4 regions of the Brevibacterium sp. CT2-23B genome follow, and region 4 is predicted to be linked to each of the others. Evidence: riboswitches for the same ligand, from Rfam matches in the RefSeq annotation. Region 4 holds a riboswitch; each other region holds the start of a gene.

Region 1 (4,777 bases), on a different contig from region 4:
CGTCAACGAACCCGTGGTGAACAGAATCGGACCGAAGTCGACGCCCACATCCCCGGTCTTCTCCGCCAACAGCGCCGTGCCCCAAGCGGCGAGCAGAGCGCCGGCGGGGAGGAACCACAGCCGCTTGGCCGCGGCCACCAGATCGAGTCCCGTCGCCGGCAGCGCCAGCACTGCCGCGAGCAGCACCACCCCGGCAGAGATGAGATCAATGCTCAGCAGCGCCCCGACCATGAGGATGAGGGCCACTGCGATCTTCGTCAGCGGATTGCACCGAGCCAAAGCGGTGGAACGCACCACGGGGATGAGCTGTCCCGGATCCTGTACGGCGACCTCGGGGGAGGGGCGAGAACGCACATCGAGACTCTCACTCACCGCGATCACCCGCCCTGACACGCGATTCCGACTCGTCGACGACATCGCGATCTGCACTCAGGCAGCCACCGAGCTCGAGGACATCGGCACCTATGGCCTCGAGGAACGCCTGATCGTGGCTGACCGCGACCACCGCGGAACCGTGTACCAAGGCATCGAGGAACATCTCCACCAACCCCGCCCACGTCAGCGCATCCTGACCGAAGGTCGGCTCATCGACGATGAGCACCCGTGGCCGGGGCGCCAGCATCGTTGCCACCGACAGGCGTCGCTTCTCCCCACCTGAGAGACTCTGCGGATGAGCCTGCGCCAACCCGGTGAGACCGAGTCCCTCAAGAAGCTCATCCACCCGTGCCTGCGACTCGGCGGCAGACCATCCGGCCAGTCGGGGGCCCAGCTCGAGTTCGGTCGCCACGCTCGAGGTGAGGAACTGGTGTGCCGGTTCCTGGAAGACCATGCCGATGTGCGCCGCCAGCTGCTTCGACGGCCAGGCGAATGGCCGGGCCCGTTTGGCTCCGTCCCGCAGGGGCGCCTCGGCGAGGACCTGTCCGGAGAATTCGGGCAGAAGGCCCGCCAGGGTCAGGGCCGTGGTCGATTTGCCTGCCCCGTTCGCACCGACGATTCCGAGTGCCTGACCGGCACGCAGGCTCAGGTCAAGGTCGGTCGCGGCGGGGGTGGCCATGCGCGGTCGAGCAACGCTGAGCCGATGGGTGCGCAGCAGAACCTCGCCGATGCGGCCCGACGTCCGATCGATTCCCGCGGTTCCGCCTCGGCGCGGGTCGGGGGAGTGCCGCGGCATCCAGATTCCGCAGTCGACGAGTGTGTCGGTCAGGTCCGGATCGGAGAAGATCTGCGCGGGCGGACCTTGGGCAGCAATGCCGTCGCGGCCGAGCACGATGACCCGGTCGACGTGATCGATCCACAGCTCGACCCGGTGTTCGACGACGAGCATGGTCGCCTGTGTCTCGGCCTGCACGGTGAGCACGGCATCGCGGACCTCGGTCGCTGAGGCGGGATCGATATTGGCCGTCGGTTCGTCGAGGACGATGACCTCCGGGGCCATCGCATGGATCCCGGCCAGAGCCAGCCGCTGCTTCTGCCCACCGGACAGAGCGGCACTCGGATGCTCCGGCGGCAGATCGAGTCCCAGCGCCTGCAGGGACTCGGGGACCTGAGCGTCGATTGTCTCGGACGGGAGTCCGAGGTTCTCCATCCCGAACGCCACATCATCACCGATGCGGGAGAAGATCACCTGAGAATCGGGATCTTGGAGGACCAGCCCGGTGCTGCCTCGGCGGGGATCCGGTTTCTCACCGCCGACGAGGAGTTCACCGGTGGCCTCACCCGATTCCTCGGGCAGGACACCGGCGACGGCGTGGAGGAACGTCGATTTGCCGGCCCCGGAGGCGCCGAGCAGCAGCACTTTCTCTCCGGCCGTGATCTGCAGATCGAGCGGTCCGACTGCCGGCTGGTCACGGTCGGTGTGTGTCCATGAGAAGCCGGCGGCCGTGATCGGCAGCGCCATCAGCGCAGTCGGCCTGAGGCGAAGGAGCTGAGCGCTCCGGTAGCCGCGATCGCCCGGTAGGCGAACCAGGCGCCGATCCCGGAGATGACGAGGCCGGAGACGATCGCGCAGACTGCGTAGATCGCCTGGAAGCCGAACTGCCATTCGGCGTTGTACATGATGTTCTCGCTCACTGCCATGAACGCAGCCGCCAGCATGCCCGATGCGGCGGTGACCCACAGGGTGAAGCGCTTGTAGCCGAAGGCGGCGAAGACGAGTTCGGCACCGAGGCCCTGCAGCAGACCCGAGAGCAGAACGGTTGCTCCGAAGTGGGAGCCGAGGACGGCTTCGACGATGGCCGCGATGAGTTCGCACAGGAGCGCGGCACCGGGTTTGCGGATGATCGCACCGGCGAGCGGACCGGCCAGCACCCAGAGCCCGGCGATGAGGCCGATCGACGGCGGGAATGCCTGGAAGGCGAGTTCGAGGACCTTCCAACTCAGCGCCAACACCCAGAACACGAGTCCCACGGCGATGCCGAGAACGGCGGTGGTGACATAGTCGACCACCCGCCACTGTTTGGATTTCGGCGCCGCGGTGAAGGCACGTGAAGGGGTGGGGGTGGTGTTCGGCGTGGTGGTTTTCGGCATTGTGCCTCCTCATTTCAAGGAGGGGTGAAGAGTCTCGACTTCCTTCGACGGTGCTAACCGCATCAGGTTCGAGGGTCTGCAGCTTCTTCTGCACTCTCAGCGCCCCTGACGGCGCTCCCCTGTCGTAGCCACCACTGTACAACAGGGGAGCGGGGCAGCGACCGGGATCCGTGGCGACGCGGAGGCCGGGGGTGGTCATCGAGGATTCACTTCCCGTTCCCATTCCCGTCGATGGGCCTCGAACAACCGGACACTACTGGTCAGTAGGAATGGGCGGGTGAATACGCATCGACTTAAGAGACCGCTCAGTGCCCTGTCCGCCGCCACCCTGCTCGCCGCTCTGGTGGCGGCCCCGGTGCCCGTGCGTGCCGAGCCATCTCTCGGTTCCGGAGGGGCGACCGCGACCCAGGGCGCGAAGGCCGACTCTGCTCAGACTCCGAGCCCTGACCGGACGGATTCGCCCGCCGAGGCGGACGCGGGGAGCGAGGCGATCACCGATACCGTGTTGCAGGTCGGGGCCGACTCCACGGCGCGCAACCTCTCGTGGATGAGCGAGAGTGCCGGTGGGGGAGAGGTCCGGTGGGCACCGGCTAGTGAGGTCGACGGCGGAAAGCTCCCCGCCGATGCTGACAAGGCTGAGACCACGGACTCGGGCCTTGCCACCGACCTCAAGCGTCACTTCAACCATGCGAGCATGACTAACCTGGAACCCGACACCGAATACGCCTACCAGGTCGGCAGCGACAAGGACGGGTTCACCGAGGTGCAGCAGTTCACCACAGGATCGTCCGGAGGCGTTGACGAATTCCTCGTCTTCGGCGACCCTCAGGTCGGCGCCGGAGGCGGAGATCCCGACGACGCGGCCGGTTGGGACCGGACCCTGTCCTCGGCAGCGGCCACCGCCGACGACCCGAGCTTCTTCTACTCGCTGGGAGACCAGGTCAACTCCGCCGGCAACCAAGAGCAGTACGCTCAGTACCTGGCACCGGAAGCGACCCGGACGATCCCGCAGGCGACGACGATCGGCAACCACGATGTGTCATCGAAAGCCTACGAGCAGCATTTCAACCGACCCAATGTCAGCCAGGACCACGGCGGTGGCGGCGTCATCACCTCCGGCGGCGACTACTGGTTCATCGAGGACGGAGTCCTGTTCCTCAACATCAACTCGAACAGTTCGGATATGGACGCCCACGCCGAGTTCATCGAGGAAGTCGTCGCCGAGCATGGTGACCAGGCACGGTGGACTGTGCTCGGGTTCCACCACTCGATCTATTCGACGGCCACGCACTGGGATGACCTCGATGTGAAGCGGCTGCGGAAAGCGATCCCTCCGGTCGCGGCCCGCAATGACATCGACCTCGTCGTCTCCGGCCACGACCACATCTATAACCGCACCTTCCTCATGGACGGCGAAGGCAAGCCTGTTGAGGGCTCCGAAGCGGGAGCCGAGGAAGAGAAAGAAGACGGGCAGACGCTCTACCTCACGCTGACCTCGTCATCAGGGTCGAAGTTCTATGACTACGTTCCCGGCCTCGACTGGGAAGGCAAGAGCGTCCACAACGACGTGCCCGCCTTCACGCGGGTCCGGGTCAGCGACGAGGCGCTGCGGGCGACGACCTATGAGGTGCCAGCAGGCGGGGCATCGGCCGATGGTGAGCGCGCGGAGGCGCAGGCCGCAGCCGAGCAGATCGACGATGTCGAACTCAGGCGCGCCGAGGCGGAAGAACCAGCCCCGGATGACGACGCGGAGGCCGATGCCGGTGCAGACGCCGGTTCCGGCGCCAGCGCGGGTGCCGACTCCGCGGCAGGTGCTGATGATGCAGGTGCGAATGATGACGCCGACAGTGCAGGAACGAGCGACGACGCGGACGCAGGTGCCGAGGATGCCGGAACCAGCGACGACGCTGGTACGGGTGGCACCGCCTCCGACAGCGCCGCCTCCGACGGTGCTGCCTCGGGTGGTGTCGGGTCTGACGGTACCGACGACGAGAACGGAACAGACTCGGGGACAGCAGATGCCGGCACTGCCGACTCCGGCTCCGAGGCAGATGCAGCCGAGGCAGATGCGACCGAGGCGAACGCCGCAGGAACGGGCGATGATTCGGATTCATCCGGGACCGCCTCGGCGAGTGGGGATGGAGACCTGCCCCGCACCGGCGGTGGGCTCGCACTGCCCTTGGCCGTCGGCGCGGGAGCGCTGGCACTCGGTGCGACACTTCTCGTGGTGAGCCGTCGCCGCCGAGGTGCC
Region 2 (4,777 bases), on a different contig from region 4:
ACGGGGTGCCGGTGAGTTCGGCGGCATCATTGGATAAGTACCGAGTGGCGAAGTTGTCCGCCCCGTCAACGACGACATCGTGTTCAGCGAAGAGACCGAGCACATTCTCCGGGCTCAGCCGTTCCGCGATCGTGCGCACCTCGAAGTTCGGATCGAGCCGGTGCACGGCATCGGCGGCAGATGAGACCTTCGGTCGGCCCACATCCGCATTCCGGTGGATGATCTGGCGCTGCAGGTTCGAGGCCTCCACCACGTCATCGTCGATGATCGTGATCGACCCGACTCCTGCGGCCGCGAGATAGTTGAGGACTGGAGCCCCGAGCCCGCCGGCGCCGATGACCAGCACCGAGGCGGCCCGCAGACGCCGTTGTCCCTCGAGTCCGAATCCCGGCAGGCTCAGGTGCCGGGAGTAGCGTTCCAGCTCCGTCCGGGACAGAGACTCCACGGGGTCGACGAGAGGAGGCAGCGACGGAGGAGTGGCGGCAACGGTGGTCATCGTGCTGCGACCATTCCATCGAACGGCGATGATGCCAATGCCAACGGTCGTTTGGGAATCCTCCCGGCTCCGGCCGCCAGATGCCCGGCCTCGACGGCCAAAGCCATCGCCCGGGCCATGGCGTGAGCATCGTGGGCGCGGGTGACCGCCGAGGCCAGCAGCACCGCGGTGCACCCGAGCTCCATCGCCAGAGCGGCATCGGAGGCGGTGCCGACACCGGCGTCGAGGATGACGGGCACCTGTGCACGGGAGACGATGGTCTCGATGTTGTGAGGGTTGAGGATGCCCAGCCCACTGCCGATCGGAGCACCGGCCGGCATCACCACAGCCACGCCAGCGTCCTCCAGACGCTTCGCCAGGGCCGGATCGTCGTTCGTGTAGGCGAAGACCGTGAACCCATCGAGGACGAGCTCCTCGGCTGCGGCGAAGAGCTCGATGGGATCCGGCAGCAGGGTGTCCTCATCCGCGATGACCTCGAGCTTCACCCAATTCGTCTCCAGCGCCTCTCGGGCCAGTCGGGCGGTGAGCACGGCATCCCGGGCCGTATAGCAGCCGGCGGTGTTCGGCAGCACCCGAATACCCAGACGCTGGAGCATTGTGAACACTGAGTCGCGGGACTCGGCATCGAAACGGCGCATCGCCACAGTGGTCAGCTCGGTTCCCGAAGCCACGAGTGCGTCTTCGAGAATGCTCAGGGAACTCGCCCCTCCCGTGCCCATCACGAGGCGAGACGACATCTCCACATCATCGATCGTCCAGGTCATCTCAACCTCCCTGCACAGCGGTGACGATGTCGACGGTGTGCCCGTCGGCCAGGGTGTAGTCGGACCAGGCACCGCGACGGATGACTTCACCGTCGACGGCCAGGGCGATGCCCAGGCGGCCGCCGTCGGCTGGTGTCCCATCGGGGTTCAGTTCCCGTCCGGTGACGTCGGCGATGAGGTCGAGCGCCGAGGTGGCACCCGGCAGCTCATGGCGAGCGCCGTTGAGGACGATGGTCGGTGAGTGTTCGTGGTCGGTCATGCGTTGCTCCTCATCGGGTAGGCACTGGTGTGGTCTGTGGTGAAGCGGTGTGGGGACACGGACTCGAGCGTCCCGTCAGGAGGCCAGTCGGAGGCGACGCCCAGGGCGAGCTCGGCACCGAGCCTGCCGCCGAACGGGGCCAAGAGGATGCCGTGGCGGAAATACCCGGTGCTCACGATGCAGCCGGGATCGATGCGGCCGATCATCGGCAGGTCGTCCGGAGAACCGGGCCGGGCACGGGTGGTGATATCGGTGATCTCCGCGTCGAGGATGCCCGGGACCAGTCGCTGCCCGTCGGCGAGCAGCCGGTGAATCGTCCCGGCCGGAGTGCCGGAGAGTCCGTCCTCACGCGAACTGGCACCGAGCACGATCTCGCCGTCCGGGCGAGGAACCAGGTAGACGGGGCGACCATTGACCAGCCCGCGGATGGTGCGGCTCAGCAGCGGAGTCGCCTTCGCGGAGGCGCGCAGTCGCAGAACATCACCCCAGACCTCACGCAGAGGCAGCTGCGGGGCACCGACGATCGCGGACACAGCGCTGCCGGCGCAGATGATCACCTGATCGGCCTCCAACCGGCGGCCATCGCCCAGTGCGACTCCCACAGTCGTATCGCCGTCCTTGATCAGGCTGGCCGCCCGCTGGCGAATGAAGCCTCCTGAGTGAGAGGACAGGACAGTCAGCAATGCGGCAGTGAGCCGACGGGGGTCGATCGAGTGATCGCCTGGAATGTGGACTGCCCCGGCGACGGCAGGCGACAACGACGGCTCAACCCGGCGGGCAGCACTGCCGGTGATGAGCTCGGTGGCGAAACCGGACCGCGATTGTGCATCGCGCAGCTCCCGCAGAGCCTGCAGATCAGCTCGGTCACCGGCGCACACCAATGTTCCGGCATCCGAAAAACCGAGATCGCTGCCAGCGGCGCTCGCCACCTCGGCGGAGAACTGAGGATACATCTGCGCGGAGGCTCGCATCAGCGGGTACAGGGGAGTCTGCCCCCAGACCACCTCGGCGGCGGGAGCGAGCATCCCTGCGGCAGCATGGCTCGCACCCTGAGCGGGCGCAGGATCGATGATGGTGACTTCGGTACCGAGGCGGCGCAGATACCAGGCCGTGGACAGGCCGATGATCCCGGCGCCGACGACAATGACTCTCACAGCTTCTCCCTCCGGCGGCATGATCCGCATCAGGTCTGACGGTCGGCTCCTACGCCCTCTCAGCCTCGTTGGGAGGCTCCCGCGAACTCCTCTACTCTATGACCATGACCACACAGATGCCACCGCGCACCGCAGCGCGGCAGACGAAGAGAGCCTGGAGAGAGGCGCGACTGGCAGAGGCGAAGCTCTACCTGTGCACCGATGCCCGGACCGGTCAGGGCGACCTCGCCGAGTTCCTCGACGCCGCCTACCGTGGAGGTGTCGACATCATCCAACTGAGGGACAAGAGCCTCGAGGCCCGCGCCGAGATCGCGGCATTGGAGGTCCTCAAAGATATCGCCACCCGTCACGACAAGCTCTTCTCAGTCAATGACCGTGCCGACGTTGCGCTGCTGACCGACGCCGACGTCTTCCACGTCGGTCAAGGCGACCTCACCAGTGCTCAGGCCAGGGCTGTGCTCGGACCCGATGTCATCCTCGGCCGCTCGACCCATTCCCTCGAGCAGGCGCTCGCCGCCGAGGCGGACCCGGAGACCGACTATTTCTGTGTCGGGCCGGTCTGGGAGACCCCGACGAAGCCAGGCCGCGCCTCTGTGGGGACGGCGCTGCTGACCGCCACCGCCGCCGAGGCGGCCAAACCGTGGTTCGCGATCGGCGGTATCGCGACCGGGGAGAGGCTGGACGCGATCCGTCAGGCGGGCGCGAGGCGTGCCGTCGTCGTCCGTGCGATAGCCTCGGCTGAGGATCCCGCTGCGGCCGCGCGGGAGCTCAAGGAGGAGTTGGAATGACCCAAGCAGCTGACAGCGCATCCGACGGAATGGGTGCTGGCGCCGACCTGTCGATTCTCATCGCCGGGGCGGGGGCGACCGGCGGAGCGTTCGGCACCTATCTGCAGGAGGCCGGACGCAATGTCACTTTCCTGCTCCGGCAGGCACGGGCGGAGACGGTCCGCGCGGAGGGGCTGCGCTTCACTGCACCCGGTGATGATCGGACGAATCAGGTCGATGTCATCACCGCTGAGGAACTCACAGCCGCACCACGAACCTTCGACCTCGTCATCGTCGCGGTCAAAGCGGGTGGACTCGACTCGGTCATCGCCGATATCGGACCGGCTGTGGGCGAGCAGACGACGATCATTCCGTTCCTCAACGGCATGGCTCAGATCGAGAAGCTGCAGAGCAGATACCCCGGACAGGTGCTCGGAGGGTTCGTCAAGATCGTCGGCACCATCAGGGACGGAGCCGTCGTCCAGCTCACCGACCTGGCCGTGATGACCATCGGAGATCTCCACGGCGCCGAAGTGCCCACACGCATCTCCGAGGCGCTCGATGTGCCCGGATTCAAACTCCAGACCGTCGATGGAATCATCGACGGGCTGTGGGAGAAATGGATCTTCATCGCCGCGGCAGGAGTCGTCACCTGCCTGTTCCGCGCCCCGGTCGGAGCGATCATGGAAGCCGGCGGCAGATCGCACGTGTATGCCATCGTCGATGAGCTCGAAGCCGTGGCGGCTGCGGCAGGACACCCGGTGTCGGAAGCCTCCCACGCCATGACTATCAAGATGCTCACCGAGGACGGTTCCGCCTTCACCTCATCCCTCTACCGGGATGTGACGGCAGGGCTGCCGAGCGAAACGGAGCACATCCTCGGCGACCTGTCGATCAAGGCGGAGGATCTGGGAGTGGCGACTCCGCTGCTCGACCTCACACTTGTGCAGCTGCGGGCAGGGGAAGCCCAGAAGCGGCTCTGACTTCGGCAATGCCGGTGCGCAGCATCGCCAGATACGGCTCCTGCGGCTGAGCGTGTTCGACGTCGGACGAACGATGCGCGGCGGTGAACGTGACCATCGGGACACCGTCGACATCATCGAGGACGAGCAGCGTCTCGTACCCGCCCGGACCCAGAGAGTGGGAGCTGCCGGCTGCCAGATCGAAGACGAGGCGTTCCAGTGGACTGTCCGGTTCGGGCGGTCGGTGCATCTCCTGTGCCGCCACATCGGCGAACTGTTCGGCAGTGATGAGGTAGGCCTTGGCGGGGGTCGGTCCGGGGAGGAAATGATCGTAGAAGGCCATGCCGCCGCCCCACACCTTGGACTCGCCGGCGA
Region 3 (4,777 bases), on a different contig from region 4:
ATCGCGACCCCGTCGAAGCCGACGAGGGAGATCCGCCCGTCGTCGTGGTTGGGGTTGAGGATGGTGATGTCGAGGCCGAAACGCGAATACCAGGGGCGCGTCACCTCGGCGCTCTCTTCGTCCCACCACACGTAGAAGAGGAACGGCACGTTGATCCCGGCCTCCGAGTAGAAGAACGGGGGACGCCGCTCACCTGCGGTGACGTCGAAGGGAACGACGTTTCCCTCGATCGGGGCCGGGCAGGTGGCGAATGAGGTGAACGCGAACGGGTAGTTCACCGCACGGTTGAAATCGATGACGAGCGACCCGTCCTGATTCGGCACTCCGAGGTCGATGGTCCGCCACGCAGCGGTGGTGCTCCCGTTCGTCGAATCGTGGAAGTCCAGTTGGAGTCCGGTCTTCGGGCACCCGGTGGCGAGCAGGCTCACCTCACCGTGCGAGGTCTCGAAGGTGACGGTTCCCGCCGCCTGTGTCTGCAGCTGCAGGTCCTCTTGGGCGGTTTCGATGGTGTAGGTCTTGAACGGGTCGAACCTGGTGAACCGGGCGAGGAAGACGAAGTCCGGGTCCGGGTCGAAGACCGGAACCTCGAAGAACTTCCCGAGCAGCGGGGACTTCGAATTGCGCACACGCACGCCGAGGCGGCCGCCCCGATCGATGAGTTCGTAGAGGACGTTGCCGACGGTGAACCAGTTGAGCGAGCCGCCGTTCGGAAGCTTCGCGCTGAACCCATTCTCTTCCACGCGGACCTGTGGCTTGGCGGGCGCTGCTGCGTGCCAGTCGGATCCGCCGTCGGACCCCGCATCGGATCCGGCATCCGTTCCGGCAGAAGAGTCGGCACCCGCAGCGTCTGCCGCAGCCGCGCCCGCACCGGACTGGTCCATCACCCTCGGCAGAGTCGAGGTGTCGCTGGGCACGGCCGGGCTGGTCGCACGGGTCGGTCCTCCGCCGTTCACGCCAGAAGCAGCAACGGCACCAGCCGACTCACCGTTGCCGACCTTGCTGAGCAGGTCGAATGTCTCGGCTGCGGGGCCGGCCTTGATTCCGGTCTTCAGGGATACGGTCACCCAGCCGTCGTCGACGGTGAACGTGCCGGGGGCGTCGGTCCAGGTCGATTCGGCGTCGAGCCAGTGGAGTCCGACGACACTGAGCCAGCCGAACGGTTTCGCAAGGGCTGAGTTCCGTGAGTCGCGCCAGGTGTTCCACTCCGTCACGAACTGGTTCACGTCGAACACTCCTTGCCGTCGCTGGTGCGGTCGCAGGGTCGCTGCCCCCGCCTGATTCTCGGACCCGGTGGCAACCCGGCGTCTGAGACCTGATCTTCTTCACCTCCAAACTACCGCAAACGATAGGCTGGGGAAATGAATGAATCACTCCCGAGACCGGATGTGGCCGCGACGACAGCGGCTGACCTCGGCGACTTCGTCAGCGCATCTCCCAGCTCCTACCACGCGGTGGACACGGCAGCGAAACGCCTGGAAGAGGCCGGTTTCTCCCGCCTCGACGAGTCCGTTCCCTGGGTGCTGACGCCCGGAACCGGGCACTACGTCATCCGCGACGGCGCGCTCATCGCGTGGATGAATCCCACCGTCACCGAGGTGGCTCCCCGGTTCCGTGTGTTCGGCTCCCACACCGATTCCCCTGCGTTCAAACTTAAACCCGGCGGCGAGTTCACCGCCGAAGGCACCCGCCAGGTCGGGGTGGAGATCTACGGCGGGCCGCTGCTGAATTCGTGGCTCGATCGTGAGCTCGCCTTCGCGGGTCGACTCAGTCTCGCCGACGGCAGCATCGTGCTCGCCCGCACCGGGCCGATCGCCCGCATCCCGCAGCTCGCGATCCACCTCGACCGGCAGGTCAATGAGGGCCTGGCCCTGGACAAGCAGCGTCACACCGCTCCCGTCATCGGTCTGGCCGACCTCGCCGAGGCGGACATCATCGAACTGCTCGCCGCCTCTGCCGGGGTCGATGCCGAGTCCGTCGTCGGCCACGATGTCTACACCATTCCCGTTCAGGAGCCGGCCCTCTTCGGTGCCGCCGAAGAGTTCTTCGCCTCGCCGAGGCTGGACAACCTCCTGTCCGTCCATGCCGGCGTCACCGCGCTCACCCAGCTCGATGCCGACGGGCTCGACGGCATCCCTCTGTTCGCGGCGTTCGATCATGAGGAGATCGGGTCGAATTCGCGTTCGGGCGCGTGCGGTCCGTTCCTCGCCGATGTCACCGAGCGCATCGTCGCCTCCTTGCTGCCGCAGTCGACGCGCAGCGATTATCTCGCGTCGATGGCCACCTCGGTGTGCGTCTCCTCCGATGCCGGGCATGCTGCCCACCCGAACTATCCGGAACGGCACGATCCGCATGTCCGCCCCAGCCTCGGCGGAGGACCGCTGCTCAAGCTCAACGCTCAGCAGCGCTACGCCACGGATGCGGTAGGCGCCGCCGTATGGTCGCAGGCGTGCGCGGCCGCCGGGGTCGAGTACCAGGATTTCGTGTCGAACAATGCGATGCCCTGCGGGTCGACGATCGGACCGCTGACCGCAACCCGACTGGGCATGACGACCGTCGATGTGGGTCCGGCTCTGTACTCGATGCACTCGGCGCGCGAAATGGTCGCGGTCTCCGACGTCGTCGCCCTCGGTGCGGCAGCGAAGGCGTTCCTCCAGGGCAGCTGACCCCCAACCTGTCGCTCGAGGAGCCGCAGTTGTCCTCACTGCGTCATTCGTGATACGAACGGCACGACGCCACGGGAGCCCGCTGCAAGGGCTGAGATCGGACTGGATCGTCCGAGACCGTAGAACCTGATCCGGTTGATACCGGCGTAGGAAGTGAGGACTGCAGATGACTGCATTCACCCCTGAAACACCTGCCCCTGCCACGACTTCGTCTGACGCAGATTCGCACGACCAGTTCACCCTCAAGCAGTATCCGACGCATTCGCCGGCGTGGGTCGAGGACGAGGAACACGGCATCCGCGTTCCCGTGACCCGCATCGAGCTCGAGGACGCGAACGGTCGGGACAACGATCCCGTCGACGTGTACCGCACTGTCGGACCGGGCAGCATTCCGGAGGAGGGACTGCCCGCTCTGCGATTCCCGTGGATCGAGAATCGTCTCGACACTGAGACGTATGACGCCCGCGGCCACCGCATCGCCGATGACGGTCGTGCCGCCGTTCGCCGAGGTGCCCCGTCACAGCAGTGGAAGGGACGCAAACCGGTTCCGCGAAGGGCCAAGTCCGGCCGCACGGTGACCCAGATGCACTACGCAAGGCAGGGCATCATCACCCCGGAGATGCGGTTAGTGGCGCTTCGCGAGCAGTGCGATGTCGAACTCGTGCGCGCCGAGCTCGCCGCCGGTCGCGCGATCATTCCGAACAACATCAATCACCCCGAATCCGAGCCGATGATCATCGGCAAGGCGTTCCTCGTCAAGATCAACGCGAACATCGGCAATTCCGCGGTCACCAGCTCCATCGCCGAGGAGGTGCAGAAGCTGCGGTGGGCCGCGAAGTGGGGTGCCGACACCCTCATGGATCTGTCGACCGGCAATGACATCCACACCACCAGGGAGTGGATCATCCGCAATTCGCCGATCCCCATCGGCACCGTCCCGATCTATCAGGCGCTGGAGAAGGTCGACGGCGATGCGAACGCACTGACCTGGGAGATCTATCGCGACACGGTCATCGAGCAGTGCGAGCAGGGTGTCGACTACATGACCGTGCACGCGGGTGTGCTGCTGCGCTACGTTCCTCTCACGGCTGACCGGGTCACCGGGATGGTCTCACGCGGCGGGTCCATCATGGCCGGCTGGTGCCTTGCCCACCACGAGGAGAACTTCCTCTACACCCACTTCGATGAACTCTGCGAGATCTTCGCTCGCTACGATGTTGCTTTCTCGCTCGGCGACGGACTGCGGCCGGGTTCTATCGCCGATGCCAATGATGCCGCCCAGTTCGCCGAGCTCGACACTCTCGCCGAACTCACCGAACGCGCTTGGGCCCACGACGTCCAGGTGATGGTCGAAGGGCCCGGGCACATTCCGCTCCACCTCGTGCGGGAGAACGTCGAACGTCAGCAGGAGCTCTGTCACGGTGCGCCGTTCTACACCTTGGGTCCGCTGGTTACGGATATCGCGCCCGGATACGACCACATCACCTCGGCGATCGGGGCGACGGAGATCGCCCGCTACGGCACGGCGATGCTCTGCTACGTCACCCCAAAGGAGCATCTCGGGCTGCCCGACCGTGACGACGTCAAGACCGGGGTGATCACGTACAAGATCGCCGCGCATGCCGCCGATATCGCGAAGGGCCACCCGGGGGCGACGGCCCGCGATGATGCGCTGTCGAAGGCTCGATTCGAATTCCGGTGGCGGGACCAGTTCGCCCTCGGCCTCGATCCGGAGACCGCCGAGGCGTTCCACGACGAGACGCTGCCGGCGGAACCGGCGAAGACCGCGCACTTCTGTTCGATGTGCGGTCCGAAGTTCTGCTCGATGCGCATCTCCCAGGACATCCGCGACACCTACGGCAGCGCCGAGGCGCAGGAGGCCCTGGCGGGAATGCAGCAGAAGAGCCGCGAGTTCCTCACATCGGGCGGAGAGGTCTGCCTGCCCGATCCGACCGTCGGCCTGCGGGAAGGCTGAGTCCGGCTCCGGGCCGGATCCCGCCCGTCGGCCCTCAGAACAACTGAGGAACGGGGGCCCCGGAGAATCCTGGCCGCGGGCCGCGCTGCCCGCCATGCGAAGCGTGGAGCTCCGCTCCTCGTCAGCGTCGATCAAGGCG
Region 4 (4,777 bases):
AAGCCGGAGTGGCCACAGTGTTCCAGGATCTGTCCCTGTGCGAGAACCTCGACGTGGTGGCCAACCTGTTCCTCGGACATGAGAAGACCCGCGGCGGCGTCCTCGACGAAGTGACGATGGAAGCCAAATCCTGGGAGCTGCTGCGCAGCCTCTCGGCAAAGATCCCGAGCGTGCGCGTACCGATCGCGGCCCTGTCCGGCGGTCAACGTCAGACGGTCGCGATCGCCCGGTCCCTCCTCGGCGAACCATCCTTGGTCATGCTCGATGAACCGACGGCGGCACTCGGCGTCGCCCAGACGGCCGAAGTGCTCAACCTCATCGAACGGCTCAAAGAACGCGACCTCGGCGTGCTGCTCGTCAGCCACAATATGGCCGATGTGCAGGCGGTGTGCGACCGGGTGCACGTGCTGCGGCTGGGCAAGGACGCCGGTGATTTCCCCGGTGACGAGCGCACCGATGTGCTGGTCGCCGCGATCACCGGAGCCAGCGACAATGTCGTGACCAAACGCGCCGCACGGAGGGGTGAGCGTCGATGACCCGCAATTCCTTCATCACCGATGAGCGGATCTCGTCCGAAGGCGTGATCGGCACCTTCGTCCGCCGGGTCAAAGAGGGGCAGCTGGGGTCGTTCCCGGTCATCCTCGCACTCATCGTCATCGTCATCGTATTCCAGTCGGCCGACTCGAACTTCATCTCTCCGGCCAACCTAGTCAACCTCTCCACTCAGGTCGCGTTCCTCGCGATCCTGGCTCTCGGCATCAACCTCATCCTGCTCCTCGGCGAGATCGATCTGTCTCTGGCGCAATTGGGCGGTTTGGCCGCCTCGCTGCTCGGTGTCTTGGTGGTAAGGCAAGGTGTGCCGCCGGCCTTGGCGCTGGTCATCATGCTGCTGCTCGGCCTGGTCGTCGGCGCGATTCAAGGTTGGTTCTTCGCCGTCGTCGGCATCCCGGCGTTCGTCGTCACCTTGGCCGGTCTGCTCGCGTTCACCGGTCTGACTCTGACGACATTGGGCACGCAGAAGAACCTGTCGATGTCGGACACCTTCGCCTTCGACTTCGCCAGCTTCTACTTTCCTGCGATCTGGGCCTATATCTTCGGCGCCGTCGCGATCATCGGCTTCGGCGGCGGCATCATCTATTCGAAGCTGCGCCGCCACCGGGAGGGTCTCAGCGCTCCGAGCTGGACCTCTGTGATCGTGCGGATCGTGCTGCTGGCCGCGATCGTGTTCGGGTTCCTCATCCTCGTCAATCAGGACTTCGGTCTGGCGATGCCTTTCTTCCTCATGATCGTCATTGCGATCATCATCGACCTCGTGCTGCGCAAGACCCGCTACGGTCGTTCCATCTACGCCGTCGGCGGCAAGGTCGAAGCTGCACGGCGTGCCGGCATCCGCGTGACCTGGGTGCGCATCAGCGTGTTCATGGCAGCCGGAGTGCTGGCCGCATTGTTCGGCTTCATCAAGACCGGTGTGACGACAAATGCGGGATCGACGCTGGTGAGCACGCAGGACCTGCTCAATGCGATCGCTGCAGCTGTCATCGGCGGCACCTCGCTGTTCGGCGGACGAGGAACCGCCTGGGCAGCCGTGCTCGGTGCTCTGGTCGTCGGTGCGATCAACAACGGTCTCTACCTCATCGGCTTCAACTCCGATGCGCAGCAGATCATCACCGCACTCGTCCTGCTCACCGCCGTCGTCATCGACGCGCTCAGCCGCCGCGGACAGAGGTACGTCGGGCGCGGGTAGTGGGGCGTGAAGCTCCCTCTGCCGACCGCTCGCCTTAGCGTCGAGCGCGCAATGCATAGCTTGATACAGCGACGTTAAGTCGAGCGGTCGGTGCTGAGCATCCAAGCAGAGTATGAAGTCGCCCGGGTCCGACCGGGCTGATACAGTCGGAGCCAATGACATGGGGTGCCTCATGAGGATCCGTTCGCACTAAGACGCTGCGCACGGAGGACACCGAGGCTGAGAGAACACCCATCGAACCTGATCTGGGCCATACTAGCGAAGGGATCGTCATGGTTGACTTCGACCTGCGTTCTGCGAATGCGCATCTGCGCGCAAGCAATCCACTCATCCAGTGCATCACGAACACCGTCGTGCAGCAGTTCAGCGCTAACGTGCTCCTGGCCATCGGCGCCTCCCCGGCGATGCTCGACCATGAGGCCGATGCCGGACAGTTCGCCGGGATCGCCAGCGGAATCCTCGTCAACTTCGGAACGGCCTCGAACCATCAGCTGCTCGCCGCCGATGCCGCCATCGACGTCGCCAACGCCGCCGGCAAGCCCTGGGTCCTCGACCCCGTGAGCGTCGGTGCCGTCGATTTCCGCACCTCCCGCATCCGCCGCGCCGCCGCCGATCACCCGACCGCCATCCGCGGCAACGCCTCCGAGATCGCCGCACTCGCCGGAGTCGGACTCGGTGGTCGTGGAGTCGACTCCACCGATGAAGTCGACGCCGTCCTGCCCGCTGCCGCGAAGCTGGCCCGAGAGACCGGTGCCATCGTCGCCGTCTCCGGACCCACCGATGCCGTCGTCGCCCACATCGACGGCACTGACCACGTCGCCCGCATCTCAGGTGGACATGCGTTCATGCCGCTCGTCATCGGCACCGGCTGCTCACTCGGTGCCGTCACCGTTGCCTACCTGGCCGCCGCCCGAGCCGGACTCGCCGACCCCGACGCCGACGTCTCAGCCGTCAACGCCACTGAGCAGTCCGCGAACGGTGGGGCCGCCTCGGCGAAGTTCGAAGCCGTCGTCGCCGCCCACGCCCACTTCGCGGTCGCCGGGGAACTCGCCGCCGATGGCGCGAAGGGGCCCGGCAGCTACTCGGTGAACTTCCTCGACGCACTCCACGCCGTCGACGGTGACCGACTCGCACAGGCGAGAATCGGCCTCGACACGCTCACTTCTGCGAATGAAACCGCCGGCGAAGGCGTCCAGGCATGACCGCCGGTTCCGCCCACATCGCTGACAACCCGGCCGACGACGGCGCGACCGTGAGCGACCGAGCAGACGCGACCGACCGCTTCGCCGGAATCGACACGCGCCTCTACCTCGTCACCGACTCCGCGCAATGCGAGGCGGCCGGTCGCAGCGTCGCCGAGACCGTGCAGGCCGCCGTCGCCGGGGGAGTGGGCATCGTCCAGGTCCGCGACAAAGACATCGACGATGCAGGCTTCTATTCGCTCACCCGCCAGGTCATCGCCGCCGTCGATGCCGCCACCCGCGACACCGACCGCACGGTGCCCGTCGTCCTCAACGACCGCGTCGAGGTGGCCCGCCGCCTCATCGCCGAAGGCGAGAATGTGCATATCCACGTCGGCCAAACTGACACCACCGTCGCCGAGGTGCGCGCCGCCCTGGGTGCGGAACCGCTCATCGGTCTCTCGGCCGCGAACAGCGTCGAATTCGCCGCCGCCCGAGACTCCGGAGTCGTCGACCTCGTCGGCATCGGACCGGTCTATGACACCTCCACGAAAGCCGACGCCCCCGACGGAATCGGACCGGACCGCCTCGGGGAACTGGTGGCAGAAGCGGGCATCTCCGCGGTCGCGATCGGCGGCATCAACGCCGATCGTGCTCCTGACCTGCAGGGACGTGGGCTGATCGGGATCTGCGTGGTCTCGGCGATCTGCATGGCCGACGATCCGAAGACGGCAGCAGAGGAGCTGCTCGCCGCATACGCCGGGAGTGCACAGTGACAACCCGCCCGCCGATCACCCTGTCGATCGCCGGCACCGATCCCTCCGGCGGTGCCGGAATCCATGCCGACCTCAAGACCTTCACCGCGCGGAAGACCATGGGCACGACCGTCATCACCGCCCTCGTCGCGCAGAACACGCACGGTGTGTCCCGCGTCTATCCGATCGACGTCGATTTCGTCGCCGATCAATTCGACTCCGTGCTCGGCGACCTGCCCGTCGATGCGACGAAATCGGGGATGCTCGGCAGCCGTGACCTTGTCGAACTCGTCGTCGCTCGCGCCGCCGAAGGCCGGCTCGGCTTCTATACCGTCGACCCGGTGATGATCGCGACCTCCGGCCACCGCCTCCTCGAGACCGATGCCGTCGAGGCCGTGCGCACCCACCTGCTGCCCGTCGCCGACCTCATCACCCCCAACCTCCCCGAGGCGGCCCTGCTGATCTCCGACGACGAACCCGAAGCGCAGACGACTGAAGCCATGCGTGACCAGGCTCGTCGCCTGCTCGAACGCGGGCCCGGAGCGGTCCTGCTCAAGGGCGGACACGGCAGCGAGGACGAGGTCATCGACATCCTCGCCACCGCCGACGGTCAGGTCCGCGAGTTCACCCACCCCCGTGTGACGACGATGAATACGCATGGAACCGGGTGCACTCTGTCGGCCGCGATCACCGCCGAGGTGGCCGTCCTCGGCCGCGAACGCACAGAGATCGGGTCGGACATCCTCGGCGAGGCCGTCGACAATGCCCTCGATTACCTTGCTCGCGCTCTCACTTCGGCCGCGGATTGGCAGCTGAGCCTGAATCCGGAGGGCGCCCACGGACCGGTCGATCACCAAGTCGACATCGTCCGCGGTCGACCCGCCTGACGTATCCATCCCGCCTGACCGCTGCCGCACGCGAACCGCCAACTCAGTCGAACCACCACGTCACACGAGCACAAAGGAGTTCCCATGACCGTCACCTTTACCGCCGGCCCATTGACCACCCAGCTGTGGGACCGTGTCCGCCCCATCGTCAAGCAGATCGAAGAGCTGCCGTTCCTCGCCCAGCTCGCCGACGGCAGCCTCGATCCGAAG

The links. A riboswitch is a leader RNA that binds a small molecule or an ion and turns the genes downstream of it on or off. The one in region 4 is predicted to bind thiamine pyrophosphate.
Region 1: linked by a shared signal. The riboswitch ahead of HIM68_RS15570 (ECF transporter S component) and the one ahead of HIM68_RS06475 (hydroxyethylthiazole kinase) in region 4 are both predicted to bind thiamine pyrophosphate.
Region 2: linked by a shared signal. The riboswitch ahead of thiO (glycine oxidase ThiO) and the one ahead of HIM68_RS06475 (hydroxyethylthiazole kinase) in region 4 are both predicted to bind thiamine pyrophosphate.
Region 3: linked by a shared signal. The riboswitch ahead of thiC (phosphomethylpyrimidine synthase ThiC) and the one ahead of HIM68_RS06475 (hydroxyethylthiazole kinase) in region 4 are both predicted to bind thiamine pyrophosphate.

The regions. Positions count from the first base shown of each region.
Region 1 covers NZ_JABBYK010000006.1:152,091-156,867, reverse strand. Annotated here, with positions in the region: gene HIM68_RS15580 (energy-coupling factor transporter transmembrane protein EcfT) at 1-354, opposite strand, end outside; gene HIM68_RS15575 (ABC transporter ATP-binding protein) at 365-1,897, opposite strand; gene HIM68_RS15570 (ECF transporter S component) at 1,897-2,526, opposite strand; TPP riboswitch at 2,549-2,657, opposite strand; gene HIM68_RS15565 (FN3 domain-containing metallophosphoesterase family protein) at 2,804-4,777, shown strand, end outside.
Region 2 covers NZ_JABBYK010000001.1:291,073-295,849, forward strand. Annotated here, with positions in the region: gene moeB (molybdopterin-synthase adenylyltransferase MoeB) at 1-496, opposite strand, end outside; gene HIM68_RS01350 (thiazole synthase) at 493-1,260, opposite strand; gene thiS (sulfur carrier protein ThiS) at 1,262-1,519, opposite strand; gene thiO (glycine oxidase ThiO) at 1,516-2,673, opposite strand; TPP riboswitch at 2,663-2,766, opposite strand; gene thiE (thiamine phosphate synthase) at 2,778-3,461, shown strand; gene HIM68_RS01370 (ketopantoate reductase family protein) at 3,458-4,423, shown strand; gene HIM68_RS01375 (DedA family protein) at 4,377-4,777, opposite strand, start outside.
Region 3 covers NZ_JABBYK010000004.1:128,991-133,767, forward strand. Annotated here, with positions in the region: gene HIM68_RS11625 (DUF1684 domain-containing protein) at 1-1,223, opposite strand, end outside; gene HIM68_RS11630 (M18 family aminopeptidase) at 1,359-2,663, shown strand; TPP riboswitch at 2,725-2,832, shown strand; gene thiC (phosphomethylpyrimidine synthase ThiC) at 2,830-4,638, shown strand.
Region 4 covers NZ_JABBYK010000002.1:301,083-305,859, forward strand. Annotated here, with positions in the region: gene HIM68_RS06465 (ATP-binding cassette domain-containing protein) at 1-536, shown strand, start outside; gene HIM68_RS06470 (sugar ABC transporter permease) at 533-1,744, shown strand; TPP riboswitch at 1,896-2,029, shown strand; gene HIM68_RS06475 (hydroxyethylthiazole kinase) at 2,017-2,946, shown strand; gene thiE (thiamine phosphate synthase) at 2,943-3,701, shown strand; gene thiD (bifunctional hydroxymethylpyrimidine kinase/phosphomethylpyrimidine kinase) at 3,698-4,567, shown strand; gene HIM68_RS06490 (TenA family protein) at 4,652-4,777, shown strand, end outside.